DNA from 3 places in the Pseudoalteromonas sp. NZS127 genome. Region 1 is predicted to be linked to each of the others. Evidence: predicted binding sites of a transcription regulator. Region 1 holds the regulator's gene; each other region holds the start of a gene.
What was found. Region 1 encodes FliA, which starts transcription of late flagellar genes. Its sites were predicted from a motif close to CTAAAGNTNNNNNNNNNNNNGCCGATA; they were not measured.
Positions count from the first base shown of each region.

Region 2: I6E78_RS10455 (DUF5610 domain-containing protein) is a predicted target of FliA. The motif match lies at 8,436-8,462, and genes of this name have one in related genera.
Region 3: pomA (flagellar motor protein PomA) is a predicted target of FliA. The motif match lies at 7,885-7,911, and genes of this name have one in related genera.

Region 1 covers NZ_JADYWN010000002.1:301,087-312,265, forward strand. Annotated here, with positions in the region: gene I6E78_RS03305 (chemotaxis protein CheW) at 1-238, opposite strand, end outside; gene I6E78_RS03310 (ParA family protein) at 242-1,012, opposite strand; gene I6E78_RS03315 (flagellar motor protein MotB) at 1,025-1,984, opposite strand; gene I6E78_RS03320 (flagellar motor protein) at 1,993-2,757, opposite strand; gene I6E78_RS03325 (protein-glutamate methylesterase/protein-glutamine glutaminase) at 2,750-3,925, opposite strand; gene I6E78_RS03330 (chemotaxis protein CheA) at 3,977-6,154, opposite strand; gene I6E78_RS03335 (protein phosphatase CheZ) at 6,170-6,931, opposite strand; gene cheY (chemotaxis response regulator CheY) at 6,947-7,330, opposite strand; gene I6E78_RS03345 (RNA polymerase sigma factor FliA) at 7,371-8,081, opposite strand; gene I6E78_RS03350 (MinD/ParA family ATP-binding protein) at 8,108-8,968, opposite strand; gene flhF (flagellar biosynthesis protein FlhF) at 8,961-10,451, opposite strand; gene flhA (flagellar biosynthesis protein FlhA) at 10,472-11,179, opposite strand, start outside.
Region 2 covers NZ_JADYWN010000009.1:129,292-140,470, forward strand. Annotated here, with positions in the region: gene gspL (type II secretion system protein GspL) at 1-638, shown strand, start outside; gene gspM (type II secretion system protein GspM) at 635-1,108, shown strand; gene I6E78_RS10410 (type II secretion system protein N) at 1,112-1,870, shown strand; gene I6E78_RS10415 (UPF0149 family protein) at 1,892-2,479, shown strand; gene I6E78_RS10420 (hypothetical protein) at 2,528-2,734, opposite strand; gene I6E78_RS10425 (hypothetical protein) at 2,734-3,093, opposite strand; gene ccoG (cytochrome c oxidase accessory protein CcoG) at 3,385-4,815, shown strand; gene I6E78_RS10435 (serine/threonine protein kinase) at 4,867-5,841, shown strand; gene I6E78_RS10440 (thiol:disulfide interchange protein DsbA/DsbL) at 5,876-6,499, shown strand; gene I6E78_RS10445 (thiol:disulfide interchange protein DsbA/DsbL) at 6,520-7,158, shown strand; gene trmA (tRNA (uridine(54)-C5)-methyltransferase TrmA) at 7,222-8,325, opposite strand; gene I6E78_RS10455 (DUF5610 domain-containing protein) at 8,493-9,620, shown strand; gene murI (glutamate racemase) at 9,698-10,498, shown strand; gene I6E78_RS10465 (RNA recognition motif domain-containing protein) at 10,461-10,940, opposite strand.
Region 3 covers NZ_JADYWN010000019.1:3,629-14,807, reverse strand. Annotated here, with positions in the region: gene thiL (thiamine-phosphate kinase) at 1-913, shown strand, start outside; gene I6E78_RS14960 (phosphatidylglycerophosphatase A family protein) at 910-1,395, shown strand; gene I6E78_RS14955 (ligand-binding sensor domain-containing diguanylate cyclase) at 1,431-4,517, shown strand; gene dxs (1-deoxy-D-xylulose-5-phosphate synthase) at 4,588-6,450, opposite strand; gene ispA ((2E,6E)-farnesyl diphosphate synthase) at 6,563-7,450, opposite strand; gene I6E78_RS14940 (exodeoxyribonuclease VII small subunit) at 7,453-7,695, opposite strand; gene pomA (flagellar motor protein PomA) at 7,964-8,731, shown strand; gene I6E78_RS14930 (flagellar motor protein MotB) at 8,734-9,654, shown strand; gene I6E78_RS14925 (DNA topoisomerase III) at 9,857-11,179, shown strand, end outside.

The sequences.
Region 1 (11,179 bases):
CTAGAGCTTTGATTTCTTGCGCTATCGGCTTTTTAATAACTTCTGGCACAGCTTGCTCAAATACTGGCGTACTTTGTGTGCTCTGCGCTTCTAAATCTGGGTGTTCAGTTTTTTTATCCGTTACTTGCTCAAGTAATTTTGCAACGGGTTCAAGATTATCTACAGGCTCGTCTTCGCACAATAACGCGCCTAGATATTGAGTCATTACTTTTTCATTAGCAAATAATTGCTTACTCATTGATTAACCTTGTTCTATTAAATAGTCGAGCAATGCCTTGTAGGCATATACCCCGCGAGACCGTGGACAAAATTCACTTGGAACTTGTTGCGCTAAACTGGCGTCTCTAAATTTGGTATCTACCGGAACAACGCCCGGCCATACTTTATCAGTATAAGTATTTTGCAGTGTTTTATATGCCTCTAACGAGGCTTTCGTGCGCTTATCGTACATGGTGGCAATTATAGTATATTCATAGCTTTTAGCTTGAGATGTTTGCATTAACTGCATAGTACGCATCATTCTGTCGAGCCCCTTTAGCGCTAAAAACTCGGTTTGTACCGGCACTAAAATGCGTTCACTCGCAGCTAGCGCATTAACCATTAATACGCCAAGTACTGGGGGGCAATCGAGGATTGCATAGTCGTAATATTCGCTTATTTTTGCAAGCGCTTTTTTTAATATTAATCCCATGCCGGTTTTATTGCCCATACTTCTATCTAGGGTAGCAATAGCCATAGTGGCGGGTAATATATCTAAGTTTTCAATACTAGATGGACATAATGCTTGGAGTATTTCTTCGCTTTGCATGCTAGTTCCGCGTACAAAAATATCGTATACGCTAACCTCTAAATCCTCGGAATCAATGCCAAAGTAATAGGTTAATGAGGCATGAGGATCGGTATCAATCAATAATACGCGCTTACCTTGAGATGCTAAAATACCTGCAAGGCTAACCGCGGTTGTGGTTTTCCCTACTCCACCTTTTTGATTTGCTACAGTCCAAATCTTCACATTGCATCCTAATTACAGTTCATTTCGAGTCGATATACGAATACCGCCATGGGGTAAACGAATTATTTTTATTGTATTATCGTCAGAGGGTAATTCTGCTTCAGGCTCAGGTTTAACGACTACTTGTTGCGGCTCAACGCTTACTACTTCTGCTGTTGGTGGCAACCCATATTTAGATAGGGCAATAACTACTTTGCGATTTTCAGCACGCCCTTGCTTAGTATCGTTAGTGGCAAAAGGAGAATATTGACCATATCCCTCAATCGCCATTCGCGCTGAATTTATACCTAGGCTTTCAAGCTCAACTAAAACGGCTGTTGCACGCGCCACCGACAACTCCCAATTCGAGCGGTACATTTCATTACCTATGGTTTGGTTGTCAGTATAGCCGCGTACTCTAATATAGTTATCTACCGGAGCAATAATATCTTTAATTATTTTAACAACTTGCTTAGCGCGAACTTGCGCTACACTACTGCCACTTGAAAATAGCATGCCAGAACTAAGCTCAATGATCAGCCAATCTTGGCTGAGTTCTAAACTTGCTTCACCATCGCGTATTTCATCTATTAATGACGATTGCAGCTTAGCCAACAAACTATCGAGTGGTTTGCCAAGGTGTTTTTGATCAATATTACTGGTATCGCTTTGTCCGTCCAGCAGCTTTGGCCCGTGTTCTTCTTTTAAAATACTTTCGCCGTAGAGCACCTCTTGCTCTGGGGTTACTCTGTCTGTCAATATTGCGTCGCCATTAACCCCAGTTCCTTGCTGCGAATGTTGACGGGCTGACTTATCAAATACATAACCAATCGAATCGGACAGCACTTGAAATTTCTCTTCTTTGTTAATTGCTATTGCGTACAAAACCACAAAAAAGGCAAACATAATCGTCATATAATCAGCATAAGACACCAGCCAACGTTCTGTGTGTTGACTTTTAGTAGTGGTGTTGCGCAAGCGACGACGTAACATAATAGCTGCTACTCAACCACGACATTTGGGCGGTCAACCCGATAGGCTTCAAGCTTTAATTCAATACTTACTGGGCTTTCGCCTTGGCTTATTGCAATTACGCCCTCGGCAAGCATTTCGTGATAAAGCATTTTTTGCTCAACCCGTTGCTTTAACTTATTAGCCATAGGTAAAAATAATAAATTAGCTAAACCCACGCCATAAATAGTTGCTATAAAGGCAGTGGCAACACCGGCTCCAAGCTTTTGCGGATCTGTAATAAACGACATTGCCTGAATAAGACCAAGCACGGCCCCTAAAATACCTATGGTCGGACTATAACCGCCCATAGCTTCATAAACACGACTTGCCTCTAGCAGACGTTCGCGCTCTAACAGTAAATCTATTTCTAACGTATCGCGCAGTTTTTGATCTGAGCAACCATCAACTAATAATCCAAGCCCTTTTGCAGCATAGGCATCTGGGTGGGTAAGCGCTTCGTTTTCAAGGGCTAAATAACCTTCTTGACGTGCTTTATGTGACCATCCTTTTACTTGCTCTATGGCATCTTCAATATTGTATTTAGGCGATACAAAAACCCAGTGCGTAATTTCTAGCATCTTTTTAAAAGTACTGGCTGATGTTTGTAACATTACAGCACCCAATGTGCCGCCCAGTACAATGATCAACGCAGGTCCGTTAAATAATGCCGATACCACACCGCCCTCTAACGAGTAACCTATTGCAATGGCGCCTAAGCCAATAAGTAAACCTAGTACGGAAAGCTTATCCACAGCCCACCTCTGTCTTTAAACGTATTGCTACTTCATCTAATGGCAAACTTTCGCTCGCTAAACCAGCATTAGCAATTGCTTGTGGCATACCATAAACAACACAACTTTTTTCATCTTGTGCCCAAATGGTTGCCCCTGATTGTTTAAGCATACGAGCGCCTTCACGCCCATCTGCGCCCATACCAGTTAATACTATAGCTAATACATCACCTTGATACGCTTTAGCGGCACTGGCGAAGGTTACATCAACGCTTGGTTTGTAACTAATGCGCTCGCTGTTATCTTCAAAAACTCGTAGTGTTCTACTTGCCCCACGACCATCAATCATCATTTGCTGGCCACCCGGTGCTAAGTAAGCCACACCTGCTTGCAGTCGATCTCCTTGCTGCGCTTCTTTTACCTGAATTTTACACAAACTATTTAAGCGTGCCGCAAAAGCCGGAGTAAACGCAGCAGGCATATGCTGAATTAATAATATAGGGTGCGGAAAGTTAGCAGGAAGCTGAGTTAATATAGTTTGCAGCGCAACAGGTCCACCGGTTGATGTGCCAATTGCAACTAGTTGATAGTGCTTGCCACTCGCGCGCTTTGTTACTATTGCACTGCGACTAGTTACTGGCGAATTATTAAAGCTTCGCTCTGGTTGTACTACTGTTGTTGCTGTTTTATTTGTTTGTGCAAACCTTGCTGCTAATGCGCTTGGCGCTGAAGTAGGTGTAAATAAAGGTTTGTTTATACTGGAGGGTCTAGGGCTAGCAACACGTCTAATACGTTGGCGGCCAATTTCTTTTACTTTGCTTTGCAGCAGCTTAATGGCATCTTCGTTATTGCGAGCAATGTCTTCAAATTTTTTCGGTAAAAAATCCATAGCACCAGCATCAAGTGCATCTAAAGTTGCAGTTGCACCGGAGCGAGTTAACGAAGAAAACATTAAAATTGGCGTCGGGTTACTGGCCATAATTTCTTTTACAGCACTTATACCATCCAACACCGGCATTTCTACATCCATAGTGATCATATCAGGACGTAAACTAGCTGCTTTTTCTACAGCATCTCGGCCATTTACGGCAAAGCCAATTACTTCAATCTCGCTATCTAATTCAAGAATCTCACTCACTCGACGGCGAAAAAAGCTCGAATCATCAACAACTAAAACTTTAACGGCCATTTTGCTCTCTTATTTTTATTGTGTAGACGTATAAAGTATACGTCTACTTTATTATTTACCTGCGTAGTGTTTTAACATACTCGGTACATCTAATATAAGTGCAATACCACCATCCGAAGTAATAGTGGCACCTGCCATTCCAGGCGTACCTTGTAATAAAGCGTCTAACGGCTTAATAACCACTTCTTCTTGACCAATTAACGAATCAACCACAAAGCCAACTTGTTGTGTACCTATTTGCACAATAACCACATGCCCTTGCGCTTTACGGCTTGTACGATCGGCACCTTTCACTAGCCAATGCTCTAAATAAAATAAAGGCACTGCTTTTTTACGAACAATAATAGTTAACTGACCATCAACCACATTCGTTTTAGTAAGGTCTAAGTTAAATATTTCACTTACTCCTGCCAATGGTAGTGCAAATGTTTGCTCACTCACTACCACCATTAAGGTAGGTAAAATAGCCAAAGTTAACGGTACTTTAATTTCAAGTATAGTGCCCACACCTAGTTCTGACTCTATGCTAACCGAGCCATTTAACTGGGTGATTTTAGTTTTAACCACATCCATGCCAACACCACGACCAGAAATATCAGATATTGCTTCTTTGGTAGAAAACCCTGGCGCAAATATCAGATTGTAAGCTTCGGTGTTAGACAAACGGCTTGCTTGCTCTTGATCAAGCACACCTTTTTTAATTGCTATTTGTTTTAGTTTTTCAGCATCCATACCTGCGCCATCATCTTTAATGGTAAGCAAAATATGATCCCCCTGCTGCGAAGCAGAAAGCGTAACGGTACCTGTTCTCGGTTTACCCGCAGCTTCACGATCATCTGGCATTTCTATACCATGATCAACCGAGTTACGTACTAAATGCACTAATGGATCGGCCAGTGCCTCAACTAGGTTTTTATCTAAATCGGTTTCTTCGCCAACCAGCAATAAATTAATATCTTTATTTAAGGTACGTGCTAAGTCGCGAACAACACGCGGAAAACGGCCAAATACTTTTTTGATTGGCTGCATTCGCGTTTTCATTACCGCGCCTTGCAAATCAGCTGTAACAACATCTAAGTTAGATATTGCTTTACTCATAGATTCACTTTCTGAACTGGTGGCTAAACTCACTAAACGATTACGTACTAATACAAGCTCGCCCACCATATTCATAATTTGATCAAGGCGTTTAGTATCAACCCTTACTGTCGTTTCAGCTTGTGCAGGCGGCGCTTTTTTAGCAACTGGCGCAGCGGTATTGGTATTAGCACTTGCTGCTACAACAGCCGCTTGTGGCTGCTTAACTTTATCAACTGCTACTGGTGAGGATTTAACTACAGCTGCTTTAGGAGCCGTAACTTTATTTACAGGTGCAGGTGTTGCCGCGCTTTCTTTAGATTTTGGCGCCGCTCCCTTGCCATGCAGCTCATCTAGTAAAGCTTCAAACTCATCGTCACTTATTTCATCATCGTTAGTGCTAGCAGCCGGACTTTGAGCTGCTTGAGGTTTTGGGGTTTTATTTACCGCACCAAAACTTCCTACTCCGTGAAGCTCATCTAATAAGCTATCAAATTCATCGTCGGTAATATCGCCACTTAAGTCGCTGCTATTACTTAATGACTCTTTTATTGCAGGGCCTTTACCTTTGCCATGAAGTTCGTCAAGTAAGTTTTCGAATTCATCTTCGCTAATTTCATCAATATGCGCATCGTTTGCTGTAGCGTTTGTTGCTGCACTGGGTGCATCAAACAACTCATCAAATGCAAAAGGGTCATCATCTAAATTAGCATCTTGCGTTATTACTGGCGCAATAGTGTCACCACCAAGCTCTTCTTCTGTGGGCGGTAAACCTAATTTATGTAATATTTCGAGTAACTGAGGATCGGCAGGCTCTGGTTGCTCACGATTTTTAATCGTAGCAAACATTTCGTTAATAGTATCAAGTGCTTGAAGTATAACATCCATTAACTCAGAGTTAACTGTTCGCACTTTTTGACGCAGTAAGTCAAACACGTTTTCTGCGCCATGACAGGCATCTACCAGCTCTGACATCGCTAAAAAGCCCGCGCCACCTTTAACAGTGTGAAAGCCTCTAAAAATAGCGTTCAATAATTCAGTATCTTCTGGGTTATTTTCCAGTTCAACTAATTGTTCAGATAAAAGCTCAAGGATTTCTCCAGCTTCAACTAAAAAATCTTGTAATATATCTTCATCGACTTCAAAGCTCATGCAGTTACTCTCCTATTAGAAGCCCAAACTTGATAAAAGATCATCAACTTCGTCTTGATCAGATACAACATCATCACGCGATTCTTTATCAATAATAGGGCCTTCTGGGCCTGCTAATGCTTGTGCGGCAATCGAGTTTTCTGTTTTTTGTTGCTCTTGGTTATCGTTTTCATCTTGTGCTGCAAACGCAGTTAACAGATGAATTAAACTTTCTTCAACTTCGCGTACCAGCTCAATAACACGGCGAATTACTTGTCCGGTTAAATCCTGATAATCTTGAGCCATTAACACATTAGTCATTAATACTTGCAACTCATCGGTTTTAAGATGCGAGCTGTTCATAAATTTATCAATGCTATGACACAATGTTTTAAATTCACCAAGTTCAAGATCGCGGCTCATTAACCGATCCCAGGTTGGCTTGATATGCGAAATATCATCAGCTAACTGCTGGGCTAAAGGCAGGCTCGCTTCAACCGCATCCATGGTTTTGTTGGCGGCGTTTTCTGTCATTTCTATGACATAGTTAAGTCGCTTTTTAGCATCCGGAATGGCATCAGTGGTTAAATCTGTTATGCGGGTGTCAAGCTCAAAACCCTTTAAAGACTCGTGCAACTGGCGCGTTAATTTACCTACTTCTGCAAACAAATATGATTGTTCTTGAGAGGCAGTTTCTAAAATTAACTGATCAGCTTTATGTTGCTCACCGTTTTCTAAAAAAGTGACCAGCTGACGTGCTTGCTCTAAAGTAATCTGAGGCGCAGCAGGTGCTGACATAAGCCTCTCCCCTTATTAACCTAAGCGTTCGAACACTTTTTCTAATTTAGTTTTTAATGTACCCGCAGTAAATGGCTTAACAATATAACCATTAACACCTGCTTGGGCTGCTGCAATAATTTGCTCTTTTTTAGCTTCTGCAGTAACCATTAAAACCGGAAGATGCTTTAATTTGTCATCTGCGCGTATTGCTCTTAACAAGTCAATACCTTGCATGCCCGGCATATTCCAATCTGTTACTACAAAGTCAAATGATTGATTTTGCAACATAGGTAAAGCAGTTGAGCCATCATCTGCTTCTAAAACATTGGTAAACCCTAAATCACGCAATAGGTTTTTAATAATACGTCTCATCGTTGAAAAGTCATCAACAACAAGAATTTTTATGTTTTTATCCAAAACATCCTCCAGTGAGGCCTAAACCTGTATTTACTTACTTCTAATTTATCCAGTCATTGATTTTTGCTTTTAGCTTAATCATCGCCTGACCATGTATCTGACTTACACGCGACTCACTTACATCGAGTATCTGTCCAATTTCTTTTAAATTCATTTCATCGTTATAGTACAACGAAAGCACCATTGCATCTCGCTCTGGTAGGGATTTAATTGCACTTAATAAAGATTCATTAAACCTTTCATTTTTAACATTATTAAAGGGTTTGTCTAGTGCTAAATCGTGCCCAACAGGTGTTATAACATCCTCATCAATACCTAAATCTTCTATTCCCAAGATTTTACTGGAATTAACATCGGTTAAAATATGATGATATTGCTCTAGTGTAATTTCAAGCTTTTGGGCAACTTCACTGTCTGTAGGTTCACGATTCAGGCTGCTTTCTAATGCTGAAATAGCTTCTATAACCTGGCGGCTTTTACGATGTACTGAGCGAGGAGCCCAGTCTCCACGGCGCATTTCATCAAGCATAGCGCCCCGAATACGAATACCCGCAAAGGTTTCAAAACTAGCGCCTTTAGTGGCATCAAAGTTTTTTGACGCCTCTATTAATCCTATCATTCCTGATTGAATTAAATCATCGAGTTGTACACTAGGGGGTAAACGAGCAATTAAATGACATGCTACTTTTTTTACTAATGAAGCATGCTTTTCAACAATCATATTTAAATTTTGTGTTGATTCATATCCCATAGCTCTATTCACCAATGTAGTCATAGTTAGCCGTTAACGAGTTTCTCAATGAAAAATTCTAAATGACCCGAAGGCTGGTTCGGTATTGGCCACTTTGTTATTCTTGTTGCTAATGTTTTAAAGGCAAGTGCAGCTGGAGAACTAGGAAACAGTTCAACAATTACTTTTTGACGACGTGTTGCTTTGCGCATATTTTCATCATAAGGAACGGTTGCAACCAGCTCCATTGATATATCTAAAAATCGGTCTGTAACCTTTGATAGCTTTGCAAATAACTCTTGCCCTTCGCGTAATGAACGCACCATGTTGGCAACAATTTTAAATTTATACACGCCATGTTCGCGGCTTAATACTTTGATCAGTGCATAGGCATCGGTTATTGAGGTAGGCTCGTCACATACCACAACCAAAACATCTTGTGCAGCGCGAGAAAAACTCAGCACCATATCCGATATACCGGCAGCGGTATCAACAACTAATATATCAAAATCAGTATTGAGTTCGCTAAAAGCACGAATAAGCCCAGCATGTTCTGCAGGCGACAACTCAACCATACTTTGTGAACCCGAAGTCGCTGGTACTATTTTTATCCCAGCGGGGCCTTCTACTAGTATTTCATCAAGCTCACATTCGCCAGATAACACATGCGATAAATTACGCTCAACACGTAGTCCAAGCATTACATCACAATTGGCTAAACCCAAATCGGCATCAAGCACTAACACTCTATTGCCTTGCTGACCTAAAGCGATCGCAGTATTTAACGATACATTTGTTTTTCCAACGCCACCTTTACCGCCAGTGACGGCGATAACCTTAACGCCGTTATTATTATTTTTGCTCATTTTACGCAGGCCGCTTGCTTGATCTAATACTGTGTTAATCATACATCTCTACTGTGCTCGACGCCACTGATTGGTGTCGTGAATGTTGTACTTTTGTTCTCTTTAAATATAATTGCTCAGCTTTTTTCACTAGTTTTTCTGCATTTGCAACTCGAATATCTTCAGGTACTCGTTGACCATTAGTAAGATACCCTATTGGCAGGCGATTTTGAATCGCAATACTAATTATCTCGCCTAAACTTAATGATTCGTCGAGTTTAGTGAAAATACAACCGCTTAACTGTACTTTTTTAAAGTGTCTTACGGTTTCTTGTAACACATTTATTTGCGCAGTGGCACTTAATACTAAGTAATTACGAATATCCACACGCTGATTACGCATTAAGGTATTTAGCTGCTCAGTTAAACGTAAATCACGTTGGCTCATACCTGCGGTATCTATAAGTACTAAGCGCTTGTTACGTAAATGATATAACACTTCAGCCAGTTCGTTCGCATCTTTAACTTGTTTAACCCCACAGCCTATAATACGGCCATATGTTGCAAGCTGCTCGTAAGCACCAATTCTGTAAGTATCGGTAGTAATTAGCGCTACTTTATCAGCACCATATTTTTGTGCACCTAATGCCGCGAGCTTAGCCACTGTAGTGGTTTTACCTACACCGGTTGGGCCAACTAATGCGTAAACACCACCTTGGCGCAAAATTTCATTATTCGTGGTTTGCATCTGATCTTCAACCATAGTTAACAGCGCTTTCCAGCCCTGCTGACGCGGAACATCTTCAGGTACAAAACAAGCCATTTGCTCAGCAACTTCTTTATCGATTCCCATGCCTACTAAGCGGTCAATCATGCATGCGCGCGTTGGGTCACGGCGCGCCATATCTTGCTGCATTAAACCCGACACTTGGTGCTCTAATAACTGGCGAATTGCGTTCATTTCTTCACGCATTGTGCTCATTGCTTCACTTTCGGTATTTTTAGTCGTGTGTGTTTGCGCAACTGGCGTGTCTAATTCATCAAAATCACGGTCTAGGTCATCAAAACCTAAGCTGTCAGCTTGCGTTTGTGGGCGTGCTTGCGCGGCTTCTTCACGCGCAAACATATTTGTAGGGCGTTGTTTAGCGACCGGCTCTTGATAATGCTCTGAGGTATCTATACCTGATTGCGAAAACATTGAAGCCAATTCTGCTGAACGTGGACGCGGCGACTGGCGCTCTAATAATGCTTGTAAGCTGTCGGCTACTTTTGCTTGTGGCTCAGGTCTAGCACGCTGTGGCTCTGGTTTTACAAAGTTATGCATGCTTTGCGAGTGGGCAGAATGTGCCGTACGCTGCTGCAGCGGCGCACTTTGTTGTGGCGCGGCGGCTTTAGGGGCTGCTTTGTCATAATCAACTGCTGCGACAATTTCTACGCCGTTTGCGAGCTTTTTATTAGACATAATAACCGCATCAACACCTAGCTCATCTTTAACTTCTTTAAGTGCTGTGCGCATATCTTTAGCAAAAAAACGTTTAATCTTCATGGTTCAACCCCTTTAAAATCTTATTGTTGGCCTACTGAGCTAACAATCTTGATCTGCCTTTCGTCTGGTATCTCTTGATAAGACATCACTCGCAATCCTGGAATGGTGTACTTAACAAAACGAGATAACACAGTGCGTAACATTCCTGACGTTAACAGTATTGAAGGTTCACCGGCCATTTCTTGATTTTGATGCGCTTCGTTTAATGACACTTGAAGTCGCTCTGCAAGTCCTGGCTCTATTCCGGCACCTTCGTCGCCTGCATTTTGTAATGACTGATGCAACATCTGTTCCAACTCAGGCGCCAAGGTTATGACAGGGATTTCTGAAGACATACCGACCGCATCTTGAACTATTAATCGACGCAGTGAAATACGTACCGCAGCGGTTAAAACATCTGGGTCTTGGCTACGCGGGCCATACTCTACAAGGGTTTGTACTATTGAGCGCATATCGCGAATAGCTACACCTTCGTTTAATAAATTTTGTAAAACTTTAACTATGGTAGTTAATGGCAATACATCAGGCACCAAGCCTTCTACTAACCTTGGGTGACTTTTTGCTAGCATATCTAATAGGTTTTGTACTTCTTCGTGGCCTAATAATAACGCCGCATTATTGGTGAGCAATTGGCTAATATGAGTGGCAACCACAGTCGCCGAATCAACCACGGTATAACCAAGCGATTGCGCTTCATCTTTTTGATCAGGCTTGATCCACACAGCATC
Region 2 (11,179 bases), on a different contig from region 1:
ATATAAAGCACTTTAGTCCAGCGACTCAGTTTCCTGAAACGGTAAACTTACAGGCTCAAACCAGTGATTACGACCTACCGCTGGCATTATTTGCTAAGCAGCTAGAACACACTAAGTTTAATCTTCGCCAAGGTATGTATCAGCTTAAAAAGAAAAGCACCTTATGGTGGGGGTACTGGAAAAGTGCTGCCATTATTACCAGCGTTGCCTTGGTAGCGAGTATTACGATTAAAGCTACAGAGTTGCATCAGCTAAATACCCAGTTAGAACTTGCTAAAGCACAGGTGATTGAGCGATACCAAAAGGCATTTCCGGGGACTAAAGTTCGCCCACACCTTATTAAAAACCAAATTAAAGGTGCACTGGCAAAAATACAAGATACCAGCGAAGCTGGATTTTTAGAGTTAACCACTGAGTTAGTGGGGGTGTTTTCGCAGATAAGTAATTTTACTCCAGAAACACTGCGTTATGACAAAAAACGTAATGAATTACGCATGAGAGCACGCGCAAAAGACTTTCAAACCTTTGGTAAAGTTAAAGCCATACTTGAACAGCAAGGGTTAACGGTTGATCAAGGCTCGTTAAGTAACGATGGTGACTTTGTAGTTGGCGAAATTAAACTGCGAGGTGCAGTATGAAGCAGCAGTTAATTAAATATTGGCGCTCACTAAAAGAGCAAGAGCAGCAGTTAATAATAGTTGCGAGTGGTATTTTTATTGTGTTTATTTTAGTGATGGGCATTTTTAGACCCTTAAATAATGCAATAGCAAGTGCAGAGCAATCACAATTAAAACAGCAAGAACTACTAGTGTGGGTTGATGAAAGTATTGTAAAGCTCAAGGCCGCTGGTAATACACAAGTGGTTAATAGTCAAAACATTAGCCAAATAGTTAACGCCACCCGCGGACGCTATAAAATAAATATTAGTAAAATGCAGCCAAGTAATAACTCGCTACGTTTAACGCTCGACTCAGTAGAGTTTAATCAATTAATACTGTGGCTTGATGAACTGGTCAATCAACATGGTTTACGGGTCGAAAATTTAGATTTGAGCCGTGACGATAAGTCGGGCTATGTACGTGTTAGCCGTTTGCTATTAGAGAAGTAATGCATGAAAAAAATAATAACCTTATCCATTGTATTTTTACTTAGTTTTATTGTGTTTTGTATTATTAAGTTACCTGCAGCGGTGGCCATTGACCTAGCAAAACCTTATTTTCCTAAGCAACTTGAAGTAGGGCAAAGTGTTGGCACTATTTGGCAAGGGCAAATGATGCAAGTGCGCTACCAAGGTGAGCAATTAAATAATGTGCGTTGGGATGTTGCCGGGTGGGCATTATTTACCGGTAAGTTAAATGCCAATGTAAAATTTGGTGACCCACGTGAGCGCAGTGATATATCGGGTTATGCAGATGTGAGCTTTGGTTTATTTAATAAGCAAGTGAAAGTAACCAATGGGTTAGTGCGCTCAACAGTTGAAAGAGCGATGCAACGCATACAACTTCCGTTACCTGTAACCGCTAAAGGCCGTGTGATCTTGGAATTGGCAGAGTATACATCGGGCGCACCTTATTGTGAGTCACTGCAAGGCGAGATAGCGAGCCCTAATATTGACGTACAAGGTTTGAACGGTTGGTTTAATATAGGCCCGCTTGGTGGTAACCTAAGCTGTAAATCGGGCGACATAGCCATACTTATCGACCCAGATAACACCTTAGGGCTTGAAGCTGATGCAACCCTAAAAGCTAATTTTGACTTTAAAGTATCAGGCTATGTAAAGCCCGATGCCACGTTGCCAAAAGATGTACATGATGCGGTTAAGTTTTTAGGTCGTCCAGATAATCAAGGCCGTTACCCGCTCAACTTTTAATGTTTAATATAAAGAGTTTTAATGCAATTACCCCAATTTACTGAGCAGCACGCTAAGCAGCTCAGCACATTTTTAGACACTCAGTCTCAAGCGATGACGCTAACGCAAAGCCAAGGTTATTTATTTGGCGTAATTTGCTCTCCTGAGCCACTAGACGTACACGAGTGGATGGCAGCAATTTTGCCTAATACGGCTAATAATGTAGATGAAGAAATGCTATTTTTATTTATGGCGTTATATCATCAAATTAGTGAGCAAGTATTTGAAGTAGGCTATAAATTACCAGCACAATATAATTACGAATTTTGCAGTAATTGGAGCGCAGGCTTTGTAACGGCAACAACGTCATACACCCAAAAGTTATTAAGCTCAACCGCGTTAGAGGCAGAATATAAACAGGCCCTCGAAAGCGCTCAAGCCACATTAAGCTTTTTTGCACTTGATGGGCAAACTATTAGCCAAATAGCGTTACAAAACAGTATTGATGAGCAGTTACTTTGCCAGCAGCAGTATGAGCTAATGGGCGACTTTGCGCTAGGCTTTGCAGAGCTCGTGGAAATAGTCGCGCTTAATAGTGGCTTGTACACAGATGAAGGCTGGGAAGAGTAGTTTAGGCGCAGTAATGAGTTGAGCTCAAAATATAGCCGTGAAATAAGTTTAAGCGCCTAGCTCTAATATAATATCAGTGCAGCCTTGCTTGCACTTAATCAGCCCTTTGCCCGGCTCGCTGGTGGCTAAGTCGAGTGTTAAAACCCCATTACATTGTTCGCACTTTAGCGTTTTACCCTGCGTGAGTTTTTTAAGCATATTACGTTGCTGGTGAAATGAGTCGCTGGCTTTTTTATTTAATCCAGAAAAGTCCATTATTTACCTCGCATGTGTTCTAGTGAGCCGGATACTATTTTACATACAGTATTTAAGCGCTCATCATAAAAAAATAGGTTTAAGTCGCGCTCACGGCAGTAGCGTAAGTGAAATAATCTTATTGAGTCATCGGTAGTAAATGTTTTTTCGGTGTACTCGCGCTCAGATTCAGACAGTGTTAATTGCGCACTAATTTTGTTTTTAGTCATGCTGGCAGTAGGGCTGCGATTCACTTTGCTCGCATCACTTAAAAAGTCAATACCATCGTTAAATAACCGCTCACGAGGCTCTTTCACCAAAGGGTGATCGACTGTGAAAAAGGCGAGGACTACTATTACCAAAATAATAAATTTTTTCATAGTTGGGTAAACTTTGATCCAAATAACATAAAATGATGCTGCAGTGTAATAAAATGTATTTTAAAAGCAAGTAACTAAAGTGAATAAATTATTAGCAATCTATGCCAGTAATTTTAGCCAATATTGTTATAATAGCTAACAGCAGTTAGATATTTCTGAAATATCTGAAAGTATTCAAGTCTAGTTATAAATATTATACGTAATAAGTACGTAATAAGTACGTTATTACACTATAAGGTAAACCTTGAATATAGCTGAATTTTTATTTCCAAGCGGTGTTGAGGAACTTCGATGGACAAACAAATTAAAGTAAAAAATATACCAGTTGAAGTAAAGATTCAAAAGCCGGATCTTAGCGGGCAACAGGATCGGTTTAATCCACGTAATCGTATTTACGTGCGTGCTGTTAATGGCTTGCACCAACTTCTTAGGCAGCGAATTGGCTTTTTAGGTCTGTTGGCATTTATGCTGCTACCTTGGATAAATTTTAATGGTGAGCAGGCCGTTTTATTTGATTTAATAGGTCAAAAATACAATATTTTTGGTTTAACTCTGTGGCCGCAAGACTTTACCATACTCGCCTTTATTTTTATGTTGGCCGCGTTTGCTTTGTTTTTGGTCACTACATTTTATGGACGAGTGTGGTGTGGTTATACCTGCCCACAAACCGTGTGGACTTTTACCTTTATTTGGTTTGAAGAAAAGTTTGAAGGTACGGCAAACCAACGTAAAAAGCTCGACCAACGACCAATGGACTTTGATAAGTTTTGGCGCAAAACCGCTAAGCACACCAGTTGGATTTTGTTTTCTTTATATACAGCAATTACATTTGTTGGTTACTTTACCCCTATTCGTGAGCTACTCCCTGACTTTGTTACCTTTAATGCCGGTAGCTATGCCTTGATGAGTATTATCTTTTTTGCTGCTTGTACATACGGTAATGCTGGGTGGATGCGCGAAATTATGTGTTTACATATTTGCCCATACTCACGTTTTCAGTCAGCCATGTTTGATAAAGATACCTATACAGTATCGTATGATGAAAAACGCGGTGAAAGCCGTGGCCCACGCTCGCGCAAAGTGGCACACCAAGATTTAGAAATAGGCGACTGTATTGACTGTAATTTATGCGTGCAAGTATGCCCAACCGGTATAGACATACGTAATGGCTTACAAGCAGAGTGTATTAACTGTGGCGCTTGTATTGATGCATGTGATGGGGTGATGGATAAAATGAATTATCCACGCGGACTTATTTCTTATACCACTGAGCGAAACTTAGAAACGCCAGAGAATAAAACCAACCCATTGCGGGCAAAAATTATTGGCTATATAGTGATCATGGTTATTTTAACCAGTGCCTTGGTTGCCAATATTGCGCTGCGTAAAACGATGGAATTTGATATTATTCGCGATCGTAATCAGTTATATAGGGTTGATTTTGAAGGGTTGGTAGAAAACACCTACACCTTAAAAGTGATCAACAAAGCGCAGTATGAGCAAACCTTTACAATTAAAGTGCAAGGGCTCGATAACTTTAAGTACATAGGTAAACAAACGTTTAGGGTTAACGCAGGGCAATCGCACAATGTGCCTTTATCACTGGTTATGGATCCGTATGACTTAAAAGCGCCAATGACAGAATTTAACTTTGTGCTATCGCCGGTAGGCGAGCCCGACAATCAAATATCACAGTCGAGTAACTTTTTTAAAGCGCGGTAAAGTTTAACAAAAAGCGGGGTGTTCCCCGCTTTTATTTTATATAAGAAGTGTATGAGTAAATTTAGCTTTATTGATTTAACACCAGATCTAATTCTTGATGCTATAGAAAGCGTTGGTATTTATGTTGAGTCTGGTTTATTGGCATTAAATAGTTACGAAAATAGAGTGTATCAATTTGTAGCTGAAGGCGGAAAACGCTACGTTGTTAAATTTTATCGTCCAGAGCGTTGGAGCGAGGAGCAAATACAAGAAGAGCATGACTTTGCCTTTGAGCTAGCAGAGGCCGAAGTACCGGTTGTTGCGCCAATGGAATATAACGGGCAAAGCTTATTTGAACACCAAGGCTATTTATTTACTTTATTTCCAAGTGTTGGCGGGCGTTTATTTGAAGTCGACAACTTAGATCAACTTGATGTACTAGGGCGCTTAATTGGCAGAATGCACCAAGTAGCTAAAACAAAACCATTTACACAAAGGCCCACTCTAACCTGCGAAGAGTACTTACATACAGCAAAAGTTCATCTGCAAAAAAGTAACTTAGTACCTATGGGATTAGAAACCGCTTTTTATACCATTTTAGATTTAGTTATTAAGCAGGCGCAAGCACAGTATACCAATGTAAAAACGATACGTTTACATGGGGATTGCCATGCTGGCAATATATTATGGGCAGGTGATGCGTTAATGTTTGTTGATTTAGATGATAGTCGCCAGGGGCCACCCATTCAGGATTTATGGATGATGCTAAGTGGCGATCGACAAACGCAGCTGTTACAGTTAGATACCTTAGTAACCGCCTATGAAGAATTTTGTGATTTTGATCACTCGCAGCTTAAGTTGATCGAACCACTTCGGGCTATGCGTATTATCCATTACATGGGGTGGGTTGCAAAACGATGGAGCGATCCGGCTTTTGTGCGGAACTTTTCATGGTTTGCCGATGACAAATACTGGGAGCAACAAATTTTAGCACTTAAAGAGCAGCTTGCCGCATTGCAAGAAGCACCGTTAAAATTATTGCCATAACATTTTATTCAAAAATATGTACAACGAGAGACTAATGCTTAAAAAATTAAAACTGAGCCTACTACTTCTTTGTCTACCTTTTGCAGCACTTGCAGCAAACTTTGAAGTAGGTAATCAATATACAGTTATCGATATCGAAAAAAGTACTACACCACAAGTTACCGAATACTTTTCGTTTTATTGCCCGCATTGTTTTAAGTTTGAACCGGTTGCACACGCAATTGAAGAAAACCTACCTAAAGGTGCGGTGTTTATAAAAAATCACGTTAACTTTTTAGGCGGCGTATCGCCACAAGCACAAAGTAACTTGAGCCTAGCTTATTTAGTTGCTAAAAAGCACGGACAAGCAGATACGATTACAGACAAGATTTTTAAAAGTATTCATGTTCAGCGCGCACCACTGACTGAAATTAAAGATCTAAAAAAATTATTAGATATAAATGGCATTAGTAGCGATACATTTGATCAAGATATTGCCAGTATGCCCATTATTGCAGCTGAACAAGCAATGCAAGATAAACAAAATAAATACTCAAAATTAGGTGCGCTAACAGGCGTTCCTACTTTTATTGTAAACGACAAATATAAAATCAATCTAAATACCATCAAGAGCCAAGAAGAGCTTGATGAGTTAGTTTCATTTTTACTCGCACTATAAAATATTGGAGCCATATAATAATGATAAAATTAGTTAAAGCAGGTTTGCTTGCTGTATTACTACCTTTTGCTGCAACAAGTTTTGCAGCAACCTTTGAGGAAGGTGTGCATTATGAGGTTGTGTCTGAGCGCGCAACTAAAAAACCAGAAGTGAAAGAGTTTTTCTCATTTTACTGTCCTGCGTGTAATAACATGGAGCCACTGGTAGCCGAGATTAAACCAATGCTTGATAAAGGCGTAAAGTTTAAAAAGAGCCACGTTGATTTTGTTGGTGTACGCGATACCGAGCATCAGCAAATGATTAGCCAAGCGTTAGCAACGGCTGAAGTGCTACCACAAAAAGATAAAATTATTGCGGCTATCTTTAGCCACATTCATACAAAGCGCGCAAATTTTAATGAGCTAGCCGACGTAAAAGATGTGTTTGTAGCCCAAGGCGTTGATGGCGATAAGTTCGATAAGTTATTTAAAAGCTTTTCGGTACGTACATTAAGCTCAAAAATGAAGCGCGACCAAGACTACTTTAAAGAGAAAGGTGCATTGCGTGGCGTACCTACTTTTATTGTAAATGGTAAGTACAAACTACTTCTAGGTCGCGAATCGGGTATTAGCGAACCAGCAGATATCACTAAATTAATTAACTACTTAGCAAGCAAGTAAAGTTAAACCCATAAAAAAAGCTCCTTAGGAGCTTTTTTTATGGGTAATTTTTAGCTGGTTATTTTAAGTATTCTTTTTTTGTAAAAATACACCCGACTCAATATGGTGCGTATAAGGGAATTGATCAAAAATCGCAAAGCGTTTAACTTCATGGGTGCGGGTTAAGTGATCAAGGTCGCGCTCTAGTGTCTCTGGGTTACACGAAATATAAATAATATTTTCGTAATTTGCTACTAAGTCACACGTTAGAGTATCCATACCGGCACGTGGCGGATCAACTAAAATGGTTTGACAATTGTAGCTGTTTAAATCTATACCTTCTAAGCGAGAAAAACTACGTTCGCCATTCATGGCTTGAGTAAACTCTTCGCTCGACATGCGAATAATATCTAAATTGGCAACCTTGTTTTGCGCTATATTGTACTGCGCTGAGTGTACCGACGACTTTGATATCTCGGTTGCCAGCACTTTGTTAAACGAACCCGCTAACGCAATAGAAAAGTTACCGTTACCACAATAAAGCTCAAGTAAATCATTTTTAAGTGGCTTACATAACTCTTGCGCCCACTCTAGCATTTTAATATTTACTTTGGCATTTGGCTGGGTAAAGCTGTTTTCTACCTGCTGATATATTAGTTCTTGACCATTCACGTTTAAGCGTTCGGTAACGTAGTCATCACCAAGCATTTCTTTTTGTTTGCGGGCACGGCCAATAAAATCAATTTTATACTTACTGCTTAACTTTTCTTTAAGCGCGTTAATTTCACTCAGCCAATGCTCATCAAGTGGCTTGTGATATAACAGACTCACTAAAATCTCACCGCTTAGCGTAGATAAGTAATCAATCTGAAATAATTTACGACGCAAAATTTCACACGACTTTAAATTATCAATCATTACTTGCATCACTTCACCTACCAAAGGAGCGGCAGGGTCAAAGCTATCAACGCGAATTTTGTCTTTAGTTTGTTGATCAAACATTATATGAAACAGATCGTCACCATCGTGCCATACTCTAAACTCAGCGCGTTGGCGGTAGTTAATCGGCTCTGAGCTAAATACCTCAAGTTTATCCACACCAAAACGTTGAAATTGGGCAGCAATACGCTGTTCTTTTTCGCTTAACTGCGCATCGTACTGTGTGGTGTCTATTTTAATAACTGCCATTAACGCTATAACCTTATCTTTGAGAGCTGTTTATCGGCGCTATTGTAGGGAGCGAGATGTATTTGTCTAGTTTTGATGAAATATATATTGGTTTTTTTTTGAGCATCTAGCTACAGAAATAACTTACACTGCCGATAAGTAAGGCAAGCATAGATAGGAGTCGGATCATGAAAATCGGTAACTTTGGCTTTGTTCCAAACCACAATATTAATAAATACGGTAATAAAGAGGCTTTACAGCAACCTACAATACAGTCGCCTCAAGATAACTATCAGCAGCGCGGTAAAGAACTAGCTGCCAAAGTGCTCGGTGACAAAATGGCTCAAGCTCTTGGCTTACCGATAAGCGAGCCGAAAAAAGATAAACCGCTTTTTGATTTTGATGAAATCGTTAAAAACGTTTTAGACTTCGTTACCAGTGCAGTACGTAAAGCAAAAGCCAACGGTGCCGACGATGAAAAACTCAAAGGTATGTTAGGTGATGCTAGAAAAGGCGTGCAAATAGGGATTGATGACGCGGTTGATGAATTAAAAGGCAGTGGCGTGTTTAACGACGATATCGCACAGGGTATTAATAAATCTAAAGAAGGCATATTTCATGGCCTGGACAAATTTGAAGACGATTTATTTAATCCTAAACCCGCCAGTGTCTCTGTTAGCCAAGCTCAGTATGCAAGTTTAAGTAACAAAGCAGAATATAAATTTACTACCGCCGAAGGAGACGAGGTGAGTATTCGTTTTGCTGATGCTTATGAGTCACAATCAGCCAGTCGTTATCAGCAAAATGGGAATAGTGAATCTTTTGTAAGTGAGTCGTCGCAGTCTCGTGAGCTGTCATTTTCTATGTCGGTTAATGGCGATTTAAATGAGAATGAACAAAAGGCGATTAATGAGCTAATGGCTGACTTACAAAGTGTAAGTAGTACCTTTTTCAGCGGTGACTTAGACAAAGCATTTGAAGAGGCGCAAGCACTAAGCTTAGGCAACGAACAGCTGGTGGCTTTTTCAATGGATTTACGACAAACCAAAACAGTCGCTGCAGTCAAAGGTTACGAAGAGTACAAGCCAGTTCCAGAAAAAGCAGTGGCAGATAAATTAGCGCCGTTTAACGACGACTTAAAAGCTGTGTTTAATAAAGCCACAGAGCTGGGCATACAAAATCAGTTATCGGGTATTATGCAGTGGTTAAATCAAGATCAAGCAGAAATAGATAAATTGGTAGATTACACCAAAGCTATGTTCGAAAATCTTAATCAATTAAATGCAGCAACGGACGAGCTAACCAATCAACAATAGTTGTACCATTAAACTACTTTCTTTTATAAAAATCACATGGCAAACTGCCGTTCTTAACTTAGAGTAAGGACAGTAGTTTGTCAGCGCACATAATGGTTTTTGATTCAGGTATTGGTGGTACTACGGTACTTGAACATATTCAGCAAAGTATTCCAGATGCGCAATACAGCTATTTTATGGATAATGCGCTATTGCCGTACGGTGCTCAGTCACAGCAAACTATTATTAACCGCTTATGTGCACTCATTCACTTTATTAACCAGCAAGCGCTTAATGTAGATTTAATTGTTATTGCATGTAACACTGCCTCTACTTCAGCTCTGGGGGCAGTGCGCCAAATTACTACTATTCCTATCGTGGGGGTAGTACCCGCGATAAAACCTGCTGCGCAACTTACACAATCTCAACATATCGGCCTACTGGCAACTCCAGCAACTATATCAAGTCCCTACACGCACACGCTCATACAAGAACATGCCGACAATATAGCTGTTAGCTTATATAGTAGCGTTGAACTAGTTACTTTAGCAGAGCATCTGTTTTTTGAACAAAGCTTAGATACAACTAAACTGCACCAAGAACTCGATCGTTTAAACATAGATCAGTCTATAGATGTATTAGTATTAGGCTGTACGCATTTTCCTATCTTGGCAGAGCCGATTAGTCAGTACTTCAATAGAAAAGTGCAGCTACTTGATTCAGGAGTGGCGATTGCTAAGCGAGTTCATTACTTAATTAGCCAGCTAAGTTTAACGAATAACAATATTGCAGATACAAAAAAGCCGCTGCAATATTATGCAACGGCTAGTGTGAGTAGTCGTAAGTTAGCTGTAAAGCTAGTTACACTGATTGATCCGGCTCAGAACGAAGAGCGTTAGAATCATCTTCTTGTTTTTGTTTTGCTTCACGTACCTTTAAGGTACGTTGTTGGAACTCGCTATCGTTTAACTGCGCTATTGCATTGTCGGCATCAGCTTGCGCCATTTCAACAAAACCAAAGCCACGACGCTTGCCTGTATTTTTGTCCTTTAATAAGCGAACGTTGAACACTTTGCCTTGCTCTTCAAATAAAGCACGTACCACACCTTCGTTTGCACGATAAGGAAGGTTACCAACATAAAGCGTTTTGGTTTTTACTTCGGCTTCTACTACACCGTCAGACGACATCGCAGCAATAACAATACCACCAATGAGCAAACCAACAGCAAATAGTAGTGCAGGGTCTAACTCTAGGCTTTTAAGTGCGAACTTAACTATAACAAAACCAACAACAGCAAGAATAACTGAGAGGATAAAAGATTTTTGATCGGGTAATTTCATTTTGATCTACCAATAAACAGGAAATAAACATTAATTTAACATTGTGAACTTGCTATCTTAACGTCTTAATTCAACATAGCAATAAAATTTATAGTAAATAATATAAAATAGGGTGAAAAAGCATCGTTTTATACATGTTTTTATCATGTTTCACCTGCTATCGATTACATTTTGTTCGAACAGTAAAAAGATCTAAAAAAAGGCTTGATCTGTTTTCGGATCTCCCTATAATGCGACCC
Region 3 (11,179 bases), on a different contig from region 1:
TAATTTAGGGATTGGAGATGACTGCGCATTAGTTACTGTGCCGCAAAATTGTCAGCTTGCTATAACAACCGATACGCTCGTTGCTGGTGTACATTTTTTTGATGACATTGAACCTCGCGCACTCGGGCACAGAGCATTGGCTGTAAATTTAAGTGATTTAGCGGCAATGGGGGCAGAGCCTACATGGGTTTCTATCGCTTTAACACTTCCGAGTATTGATCAGCAATGGATTGAAGAATTGACTGACGGCATGCATGAAATTGCCGAATATTTTAATGTACAAATAATTGGTGGCGACACGACTCAAGGACCTTTGAGTATTACTATTTGTGCAAAAGGTACAGTACCTGAAGGCACTGCACTATGCCGAAATGGCGCAAAAGTAGGTGACTGGATTTTTGTAACTGGGCCGTTAGGAGATGCGGGGCTTGCAATAGAGTCTCGCAAGCAAGGCTTAACGATTGAACCTGAGCATCTAAAACATATTAAAAAGCGCCTTAACTTCCCTACACCTAGAGTGGCTGCAGGGCAGGTATTACGTGGGCTTGCGTCTTCTGCTATTGATATTTCAGATGGTTTACTAGCCGATTTAGGCCATATACTAAATATGTCGCAGGTTAGCGCAACGGTTAATATTGAAAGCATACCCACCTCGGATGCAATGAAAGCTAGCCTTGATTTTGAACAACAATTACCGTTTATACTAAATTACGGCGACGACTATGAACTGCTTTATACCGTGCCTGATAGCAATAAAAGTATGCTTGATGTAAAACTGCGTCAATATGGCGTAGAGGCAATTTGTATTGGCCAAATAAAAAGTGGCGAAGGGCAAATTGACCTGTTACATAAAGGCGAAAAATTTACTTTTAAGCACCAAGGTTTTGAGCACTTTTCTAAGGATTTAAGTTGAACAACAAGCGTTTATTTAACCTAAAGCGTCCACATCAGTTTTTTGGTTTAGGTTTTGGTACTGGGCTTGCACCTATAGCCCCAGGCACATTTGGTACTTTGGCCGCTTTACCTTTTATTTTTATAACCATGCACTACCCGTTGTGGTTACAAATAGTATTTGCTGTAGTGATCAGTGTTTTTGGTATTTGGGCTTGTGGCAAAACCGCTGATGATTTAGGGGTACACGATCACCCCGCGATTGTATGGGATGAAGTGGCAGGCTATTACATCACTATGATTGGTGCCGCACTGAGCTGGCAAACATTATTGGTTGGTTTTTTACTGTTTCGTTTTTTTGATATAGTCAAACCAGGCCCTATCCGTGTGCTCGACAAGCGTGCCCATGGTGGATTTGGAATTATGATTGATGACGTACTTGCAGGTATATTTTCACTTATTTGTTTGCAAGCGCTGATAAAAGTAGGTTTACTACCCTTTTAATTTATTATTTGATTGTTTAGCTAGGTGGCAGCAATATGATGCGATTTTTACTAGTTTTTGTACTACTAACCTGTGCTATGCCAAGTTGGGCCTCAATTACTGATTACGTAGTTAAACAATGGAATATTAAAGATGGACTCCCCTCGCAATCACTCAAAAGTGTTGTGCAAGACCAACAAGGTTATATGTGGCTGGGAACTCAATTTGGTTTAAGTCGTTTTGACGGCAATACTTTTACCAACTACAACACGCAAAATAGTCTTTTTTTACCAAGTAATGGTATTAATAAATTACTAATAGATGGCCAAGGCTTTTTGTGGATCGGCACCAAAAATGGGTTAGTGGTTATTGACCCTGCAACACTTAGTGCACAAGAGTTTAATATTAAAGGCCCGGTTAGAGATATTTTAGAGGACTCTAAAGGCGGTATTTGGATAGCCGCTAATGGCCTGTATTATGTTGATCGTAGTTTGGTTGATTTACGCGATCAAACTAATGAGCCATCACCCATAGTTAATCCCACTGTTATTACTCAAATAGTTGGCTCTGTGAGCAAAATGGCGCTCGCACCTGAAGGTATTTGGTTAGTAAACGACAGACATTTACTGCGCCTGACAAAAAGCGCTGCCGACTTTTCTAAATTACGCTTAGAGCTTACTGCCAAAGTGTCATTACCCGACAGCTTAGCGCAAACCATAGTGCACGATCTCTCTTTTTTAAATGGTAATTTATATTTAGCCTCTGAGTTGGGTGCTTATTTTTTAGATTTAGATGACGAACTACGTTCTTTCCCACTGCCTAATGTGAATAACTCTGCAGTTTATAAATTTATGAGCGACACCAATGGTGGCTTATGGGTATCTACTTATGGGCGTTTATTATTTCGTGGCAAGTCAGGTGATTGGCAATGGGTTGAGCCAAGTCAGTTAGATCAAAGTATTTGGTTTGCTGACATGTTTCGCGATGATCAAAATAATGTTTGGCTAGCCAGTTTTAGTGAAGGTTTATGGCTGGCACACGAAGGTCGCATTGAGCGTCACTCGGCAATTTCTAAAATGACTGAAACGGTAATGGCGATTAGTAAATCACCCGATGACAAACTGTGGATAGCTAACAGAAGCGGTGTTGGTTACTTTGATACCAATAAAAACTTTATTAATATAATAAACAGTAGCAAGTATGGGCATGCCTCGGTGCATGATTTACAGTTTGATGGCGATCGGCTTTATATTGCTACTGGGCGGGGGTTATTCTTTTATGAAGACGACACACTTTACAGCTTTCCTGGGCGCGCATTAAACGACAACCCGGTATTTGCGATTAGCTCAGCTACCCGAGGCGGATTTTGGATTGGTACTGGCCGAGGTTTGTATCGACTCAATTATAGTGGTTTAAGGCCCTTTGCTTATAATGCATTTTTAGGCAGTAAGTTTATTACTTTTGTATTAGATGCACCAAACTTTGGCATTATCGGTACTAGTAAAGGCGCGTATTACTTTACTGACCGAGGAATAGAAAAAATAGGCGACCAAACTACCTTAGAAAGTGCTTATGTAACCAGTATTTTGCATATAGATGGAGTTGGAATATTAGTTGGCTCGTTAAACGATGGTTTGTTTTATCGTAGTGGACAAGGACAATGGCAGCAATTAGATGCGGCAAATGGCTTACCCTATGGTTCTATTTTTAGCTTAAAGTACGATGAAAAATTAAAAAGAATATGGGTAAGCACCATGAAAGGTGTTTATCGGATGCCGGTAGATCAATTTAAAACGCAGATCCAAAGCTTAAAAGTTGAAGAGGTTATTTCCTCGTTCGATCGCCAACTCGATGGTAAAGCGAGCCAATGTTGTAATGGCTTAGGGCATGACGCGGTTGTTGATATGGATAACTCCATTTGGTATCCCAGTTTACAAGGTGTAGTTGAAATACCTAAAAGCGTTGAGCTGTTTGGTTTACGTGGTTTAAAACCTAAAATAGAAACATTAACTACACCATTACGTAGTTTAACCACAGCTGCATTAGGTAATAAACCGCGATTAAAAATAGACGAGCGCGATGTTACTTTAAAATACACAGCTATAGATTATTACGCGCCAAATAGTATTGAGTTTAGATATAAATTAAATGGTTTAGATACTGACTGGCGATACGCTAATACTCGCCGCGAAGCTATTTATACCAACCTTCCAGCCGGTGCATTTTTGTTTCAGTTAGAAACAAAACGCCAAGGCGAGGATTGGAACATAGCCCAATCTGTTGATTACGCTTTTGTAGTACCTGAGCGTTTTGATGAAACAATTTACTTTAGATTACTGATCACAAGTGGTTTCGTTTTATTGTTTTATTTAGTGTTTTGGGTATTTAGAGCGCAAGAGCGCCGTAAACAAGAAGTGTTAGAAGGGTTGATCACTGATCGTACCTTAGAGCTTCGCCAAGCAAACGATAAGCTTAATAAGGTTAACTCACAGCTTAAGCTGGTGAGCCATTCAGATGAGCTTACAGGGTTACGTAGCCGCCGCTTTTTGTTCGACCAACTACCTAAAGATATTGAACATTTTCAGCGTAACTCACAGTCACTGCAAGCGCAGGGCAAGTCGCTAGTATTATTAATTATAAACTTAGATAATTTTAGCCGTATTAACGATGCGTATGGGCCAATTGCCGGAGATAGTTGTTTGCAGCAAATGGCGGTATTACTTAATTCGCGTACTCAGGGCTCAGATTATGTGGCACGTTGGAGCGGCGATGAATTTTTACTTTTATTACGTGACTTTAAATGTAACTTAATTGACAGCTATGTGTCGGATCTTTGCCAAGGAATTGCCGAACATGGATTTCAATTGCCAAATGGTAAAAGCACTCATATTTCGGCCTCAATTGGTTGGTCGTTTTATCCGCTACCATTATTAGGTGGCCAAGTTATTAGCTGGGAAACCTCGATTAATTTAGCTGATATTGCACTGCATCAAGTTAAAAAACGCGGTGGCGATGGGGTCGCTAATATTACCTTTGATGAGCAGTTAGATGCGTTTGAGTTTGAGCAAAACCCTAATGTTGAACAGCAAATAGGCTTGCTACAAGCCAATGGTTTAGCTGATATTAAAGTATGGATGCGATAAGTAACTAATATTTAGATATTAAAAAAGGAGCCTAGGCTCCTTTTTTAATATGCTTTAAATGAGTAGGAGGTTAATTAATAAACGCTTTGATAGCAGTTAATATTCCTTGCTCGCCTAAGCCCATTTCGTCGTGCATTTCGTCTTGTGTACCGTGCTTAATAAATTCATCAGGGATACCCAAGTTAAGAATGCTAACCTGTGCTTTTTGCGTTGCTAAATACTCATTAACCGCAGAGCCAGCACCGCCAGAAATTGCATTGTCTTCAAGCGTTACTATTACATCGTGGCTGTTTATTAACTCATTGAGTAACGCAGTATCAAGCGGTTTAATAAAGCGCATATTAACTAAAGTCGCATTGAGTTCATCAGCTGCTAGTTGCGCGTTTTCAAGTAATGTACCAAATGACAATATAGCCACTTTAGCACCTTGCTTAACAACATCGGCTTTACCAATTTCAAGTAATTGCATATTAGTTGCAATTTCTGCCGTACCAGCACTACCACGCGGATAACGCACAGCAACAGGGCAATTTGCTTGATAACCAGTATATAACATGTGGCGACACTCATTTGTATCGCTTGGCGCCATAATGACCATATTTGGAATGCAGCGCATAAAGCTTAAATCGTACGCACCTTGATGTGTTTCGCCGTCTGCGCCAACAATACCAGCACGGTCAATAGCGAATAACACAGGTAAGTTTTGCAGCGCTACATCGTGAATTAGCTGATCGTACGCACGTTGTAAAAAGCTTGAGTAAATTGCGACAACGGGTTTTAAGCCTTCACAAGCAAAACCAGCGGCTAGGGTTACAGCGTGCTGCTCGGCAATCGCAACATCAAAATACTGATCAGGATGCTCTTTTGAAAAACGCACCATGCCAGAGCCTTCGCGCATAGCCGGTGTTATCGCCATAAGCTTGCTGTCTTGCTTTGCTATGTCGCATAACCAGTCGCCAAATACATTAGAAAATGTAGCCGCACCGGGTTTTGATTTAGGTAAACTTGATGTATTAGGATCAAACTTAGGTACGCCGTGATAGCCAATAGGGTCGGCTTCAGCGGGTTTATACCCTTTGCCTTTTTGGGTTTTTATATGCAGTAATTGCGGGCCTTTTAAGTTACGCATATTACGCAGCGTATCTACTAACATGTTTACATCATGGCCATCAATTGGGCCAATATAATTTAGGCCTAATTCTTCAAAGAAGGTACCAGGGATCATCATCCCTTTAATATGCTCTTCCATTTTACTGGCAAGTTGCTTAACTGGTGGCACACCCGAGAGTAGTTTTTTACTACCTTCGCGAATGTTAGTATAAAAGCTACCCGATAAAATACGGGCAAAGTGATTTGTTAACGCGCCAACGTTTTCAGAAATCGACATTTCGTTGTCATTTAAAATGATCAACATATCTGATTTTACATCACCTAAGTGGTTCATGGCTTCAAAAGCCATGCCTGCTGTAATAGCACCATCGCCTATAACGGCAACCGTTTTGCGTCCTTTACCTTCTTTTTGCGCAGCAATAGACATGCCCAACGCAGCTGAAATAGAGGTACTAGAGTGGCCCACACTAAACGTATCGTATTGGCTTTCTTCGCGAAATGGGAAAGGGTGCAAACCATCTTTTTTACGAATGGTGTGCATTAAATCGCGACGCCCGGTGAGTATTTTGTGTGGGTAAGCTTGATGGCCTACATCCCATACAAGGCGATCATCTGGGGTGTTATACACATAATGTAGTGCCACAGTGAGCTCTACGGTACCTAAACCAGACGCTAAATGCCCGCTACTTTGCGATACCGAGTTGAGTAAGTAGTCACGCAACTCATGGCTAAATGCAGGAAGCTTATCTTGTGCTAAGTCTCGCAAGTGGGCTGGTTCGTTAACCAAATTAAGTAATGGATACTTGCTGCTATCAAGTGTCATGGTTTTATATATGTCCTTCGCTAACATCAACTAACTGTGCAAACGCGTTGTTTGAGTTATTTGATGTTCAGTAATAATTTTAGTGCTAAGTTGCAATACATTTAAGCCGTGTTTAGTGGTCACGTTCAATTAAATAGTTAGCTAGTGACGCTAAAGCACTGGTATCGGCGTCTATATTTGCTAACGCTGCATGGGCTTGTTGTATTAAGTTTTGCGCTTTTTCTTTAGCGCCTAGCATACCTAATAAAGCGGGATATGTCGCTTTATTCGCAGCGATATCTGACCCTTGAGGCTTACCTAAAGTAACGGTATCGCCTTCTACGTCTAAAATATCGTCATGTACTTGAAATGCAAGCCCTATGGCATAGCCAAAAGTGACTAAATTTTCTAACGTGTTTTGACTAACATTGTTCGAGCACAAAGCCCCCAGTGTAATTGCACAGCTTATTAGCGCACCGGTTTTTAACTTATGAATACGCTCAAGTTCAGCCACGGTTATTACTTTATCAGTAGCTGCAATATCAAGCCCTTGGCCTGCCACCATACCTTGTAACCCAGAGGCATGTGCCAGTTCAGCAATCATTTTAACTTGAGCTTGAGCACTACAGTTAAAATTATGCTTGGCTATTAACTCAAATGCTAAAGCTTGCAGTGCATCACCGGCTAAAATTGCGTGTGCTTCACCGTACACTATATGACAGGTTGGGCGTCCGCGACGCAATTCATCATCATCCATAGCTGGTAAGTCATCGTGAACTAACGAGTAGCTATGAATACATTCTATAGCTGCAGCAAGTACGTCTAAATCTTGCTTATCTGCGCCGAGCATTTTACCCGTTGCGTAAACCAAAAAAGGACGCAATCTTTTGCCGCCATTCATTAAACTATAATGGGTGGCGGCTTTTATGGTCTCGTCAGTATTAAGCGATTGGTCAAAATAAAGGTTAAGAGTATTGGCTACATCAGTTTGAGCATGTGTAATAAGTTCTTTAATAGTCACGGCTATTCCATATCATTATCAAAGTCGGTTAATACAGACTTCTCATCTTTGCCCATTAAAATAGCCACCTTTTGCTCAGCTTGTTGCAACTTACTAGACGATGCGCCTGCTAAAGCAATGCCACGCTCAAACTGTTTTAATGACTGCTCAAGCGATAAATCACCTTGTTCCATTTCACTAACGATTGTTGTTAATTCTTCTAGTGCTTGCTCGAAACTTAAGTTTTCAGGTTTTTTAGTCGCCATCTTTATTTCAACTTACATAATAAATTTAGAAGTCAATTTTAGGGGGAATGCTAAACTAGGTCAAAGGATGAAATGGTTTTTTCGTTAATAAACGTTTTATGTTTTAAAAAATTGATAATTAGATAGATAACACAAGTTGATCTAGAATAGTGCTTAATCCAGCTTTTTATGTTTATCTATAAAAAATGGCTTAAGCAATTCAGTATCTTGCCGATAAACAATTAATAACAAACGTTTGCATATAAAAGCAAAAACCTTTGGAGGGAATGTGGATTTAGCAACCATTATTGGGATCCTTGGCGCAATTGGCTTAATTGTCATGTCCATGTTTATGAGTAGTAGCGGTGAAATGGCTATGTTTTACAACACGCCCTCTGTTGTAATCGTATTTGGCGGTTCATTATTTATCGTTTTATCAAACTTTACTATGTCACAGTTTTTTGGCATAGGTAAGGTGGTTACCAAAGCGTTTATGTTTAAGCTTGAGTCGCCAGAAGAGTTAATCGAAAAAGCAGTTGAACTTGCAGATTCAGCACGTAAAGGCGGGTTTTTAGCACTTGAAGAGGCAGAAATACCGAATCCATTTATGCGCAAAGGCGTTGACATGCTAGTAGATGGCCACGACGCAGACGTAGTGCGGGCCACACTGCAAAAAGATATTTCATTAACTACAGCACGGCATGAGTCGGGTGCTACTTTATTTAAATCTTTGGGTGATATAGCCCCAGCAATGGGAATGATAGGCACCTTAATAGGCTTAGTTGCGATGTTATCTAATATGGATGATCCTAAAGCAATTGGTCCGGCTATGGCGGTGGCATTGTTAACCACATTATACGGCGCATTTTTAGCTAACGTAGTCGCTATTCCTATTCAAACAAAATTGGAGCTGCGTAAAGACGAAGAGGCAATGAATCAACGTTTAATTTTAGATGCGGTTTTAGGTATTCAAGATGGTCAAAATCCAAAAGTAATAGAAGGTATTTTGAAAAACTATCTTGCAGAATCAAAACGTAAAGTAAACACTGAGGATTAACTATGTCTGATCAAGAGTGCAAGTGCCCACCCCCAGGTTTACCTGCGTGGATGGGGACATTCGCAGATTTAATGTCGCTATTAATGTGCTTTTTTGTGCTCTTGCTTGCGTTTTCTGAAATGGATGTACTTAAATTTAAACAAATTGCCGGTTCGATGAAATTTGCATTTGGTGTACAAAATAAAATAGAAGTTAAAGATATTCCCAAAGGCACATCAGTTATTGCTATGGAGTTTACTCCGGGCAAGCCAGAGCCTACCCCAATTGAAACAATTCAACAGCAAACGGTAGAAATGACCCAGCAAATGTTAGAGTTTCAGGCAGGTGATGAAAGCTCAGCAGGCGGAAGGCAAGAGCAGCGGGGCGATAAACGTGGTGGCGAGTCGCGTAGTACTTCCAAAGAGCAAGCATCGGAGCAAGCAATTTCAGCGGCCGATCAACAGCAAACAAACGACTTAGTTAAAAAAATCGCCCAGCAATTAGAAAAACAAATAATTGATGGTGCCATAGAGCTTGAATCATTAGGGCAGCAAATAATTATTCGTATTCGTGAAAATGGCTCTTTCCCTTCGGGTAGTGCATTTTTACAACCTAAGTTTAAACCCATTATTCAAGAAATTGGCGTGCTATTAAAAGATGTGCCTGGAGAAATTACTGTGTCTGGGCATACCGACGATTTTCAGGTTTCAAACGAGTTATATATTAATAACTGGGATCTTTCATCTAAGCGTGCAGTTGCAGTAGCCAGTGAGCTGCAAAAAGTAGTTGGATTTGATAAAAATAGAATGATGGTAGTAGGGCGTGCTGAAACCCGGCCGTTAGTGCCAAATGACAGCAATGAAGATCGCCGTCGTAATCGTCGCGTTGAAATATCTATTTTACAAGGAAAGGCCAAAGAGTCTGATCCTATCGATGTAAGGTAGCAGTCATTTTATTAAAAATACACTTGGCTTAAGCAAACTAAGTGTAATTGATTTCAGGTGACTTTTAGTCAAAATTAACTAAAAGTCACCACCTCAGCCAAATACCTCAGAGTTGTTAAATAGTACGGTTTAATAAAAACATCCCACGCTGTGAATTGATATGCTAAACTACTGTGTATATAAACAGTAAAAGAGCTTGCTTATGAAACTCTATATTGCCGAAAAGCCGTCATTAGGGCGTGCTATTGCCGACGCGTTACCAAAACCGCACAAAAAGCACGATGGCTACATTGAAGTTGCAAATGGTGATTGCGTATCTTGGTGTATTGGTCATTTGCTCGAGCAAGCCGAGCCCGATGACTATGATGAGCGCTTTAAAAAGTGGCAGTTTGAGCACCTACCTATCATTCCTGAGCAGTGGCAATTAAAAGCAAAAACTAAAACTCGCAAGCAACTTACTGTGTTAAAAAAGCTAATCAAACAGGCTACAGCACTAGTGCATGCAGGTGATCCCGATAGAGAAGGGCAATTACTTGTCGATCAAGTTATTGAAGAAGCCAAAATAAGTAAAACTAAAAAGCAGCATATTCAACGCTTATTAATTAGTGATTTAAACTTAGCTGCAGTAAAAAAAGCATTAACGACTATGCGATCTAACCGTGAGTTTATTCCGTTGAGCGTTTCAGCCTTAGCGCGCTCTCGTGCTGATTGGTTGTTTGGTATGAATTTAACCCGCGCTTATACTTTAGCAGGGCAAAAAGCTGGGTTTGGTAACGTACTTTCTGTGGGACGAGTACAAACACCCATACTTGGCTTGGTGGTTAATAGAGATAATGACATAGCAAATTTCGTATCGAAGCCATTTTATGAAGTATTAGCCCACTTAGTCACCCCCGAAAAACAATCATTTAGTGCAAAATGGATACCCAGTAAGGCATGTGAGCCTTATCAAGACGAAGAAGGGCGAGTATTAAATAAAGCATTGGCTGAAAACGTAGCCTCGCGTATCACACAGCAAAATGCTGAGCTAACGGCGCTTGAACAAAAGCAAAAAAAACAAACTGCGCCACTGCCTTATAACTTATCTGCTTTGCAGATAGACGCGGCAAAAGCATTTGCTATGCCAGCGCAAAAGGTGCTGGATATATGCCAAACTCTTTATGAGCGTCATAAGTTAATTACCTACCCGCGTTCAGACAACCGCTACTTACCTAATGATCATCACCAAGATGCGTCTGTTATTTTAAAAGCTATAAGCACTAATGGCGGGCAAGGTGTTGAGTTAGTAAAAGCAGCTGATAGTAAAAAACGTAGTAAATGTTTTAACGATTCAAAAGTGGCTGCGCATCACGCCATTGTCCCTACGGCAAAACAGTTAAAGTCGGCAAGTTTAGGTAGCGATGAGACAAAGGTTTATCAATTAATATGTCGTCATTATTTAATACAGTTTTATCCCGACTATATTTACAACGAAACTAAAGCAGAGATAACTATTGCTGGCGGGTTATTTAAAGCAAATGCAAAG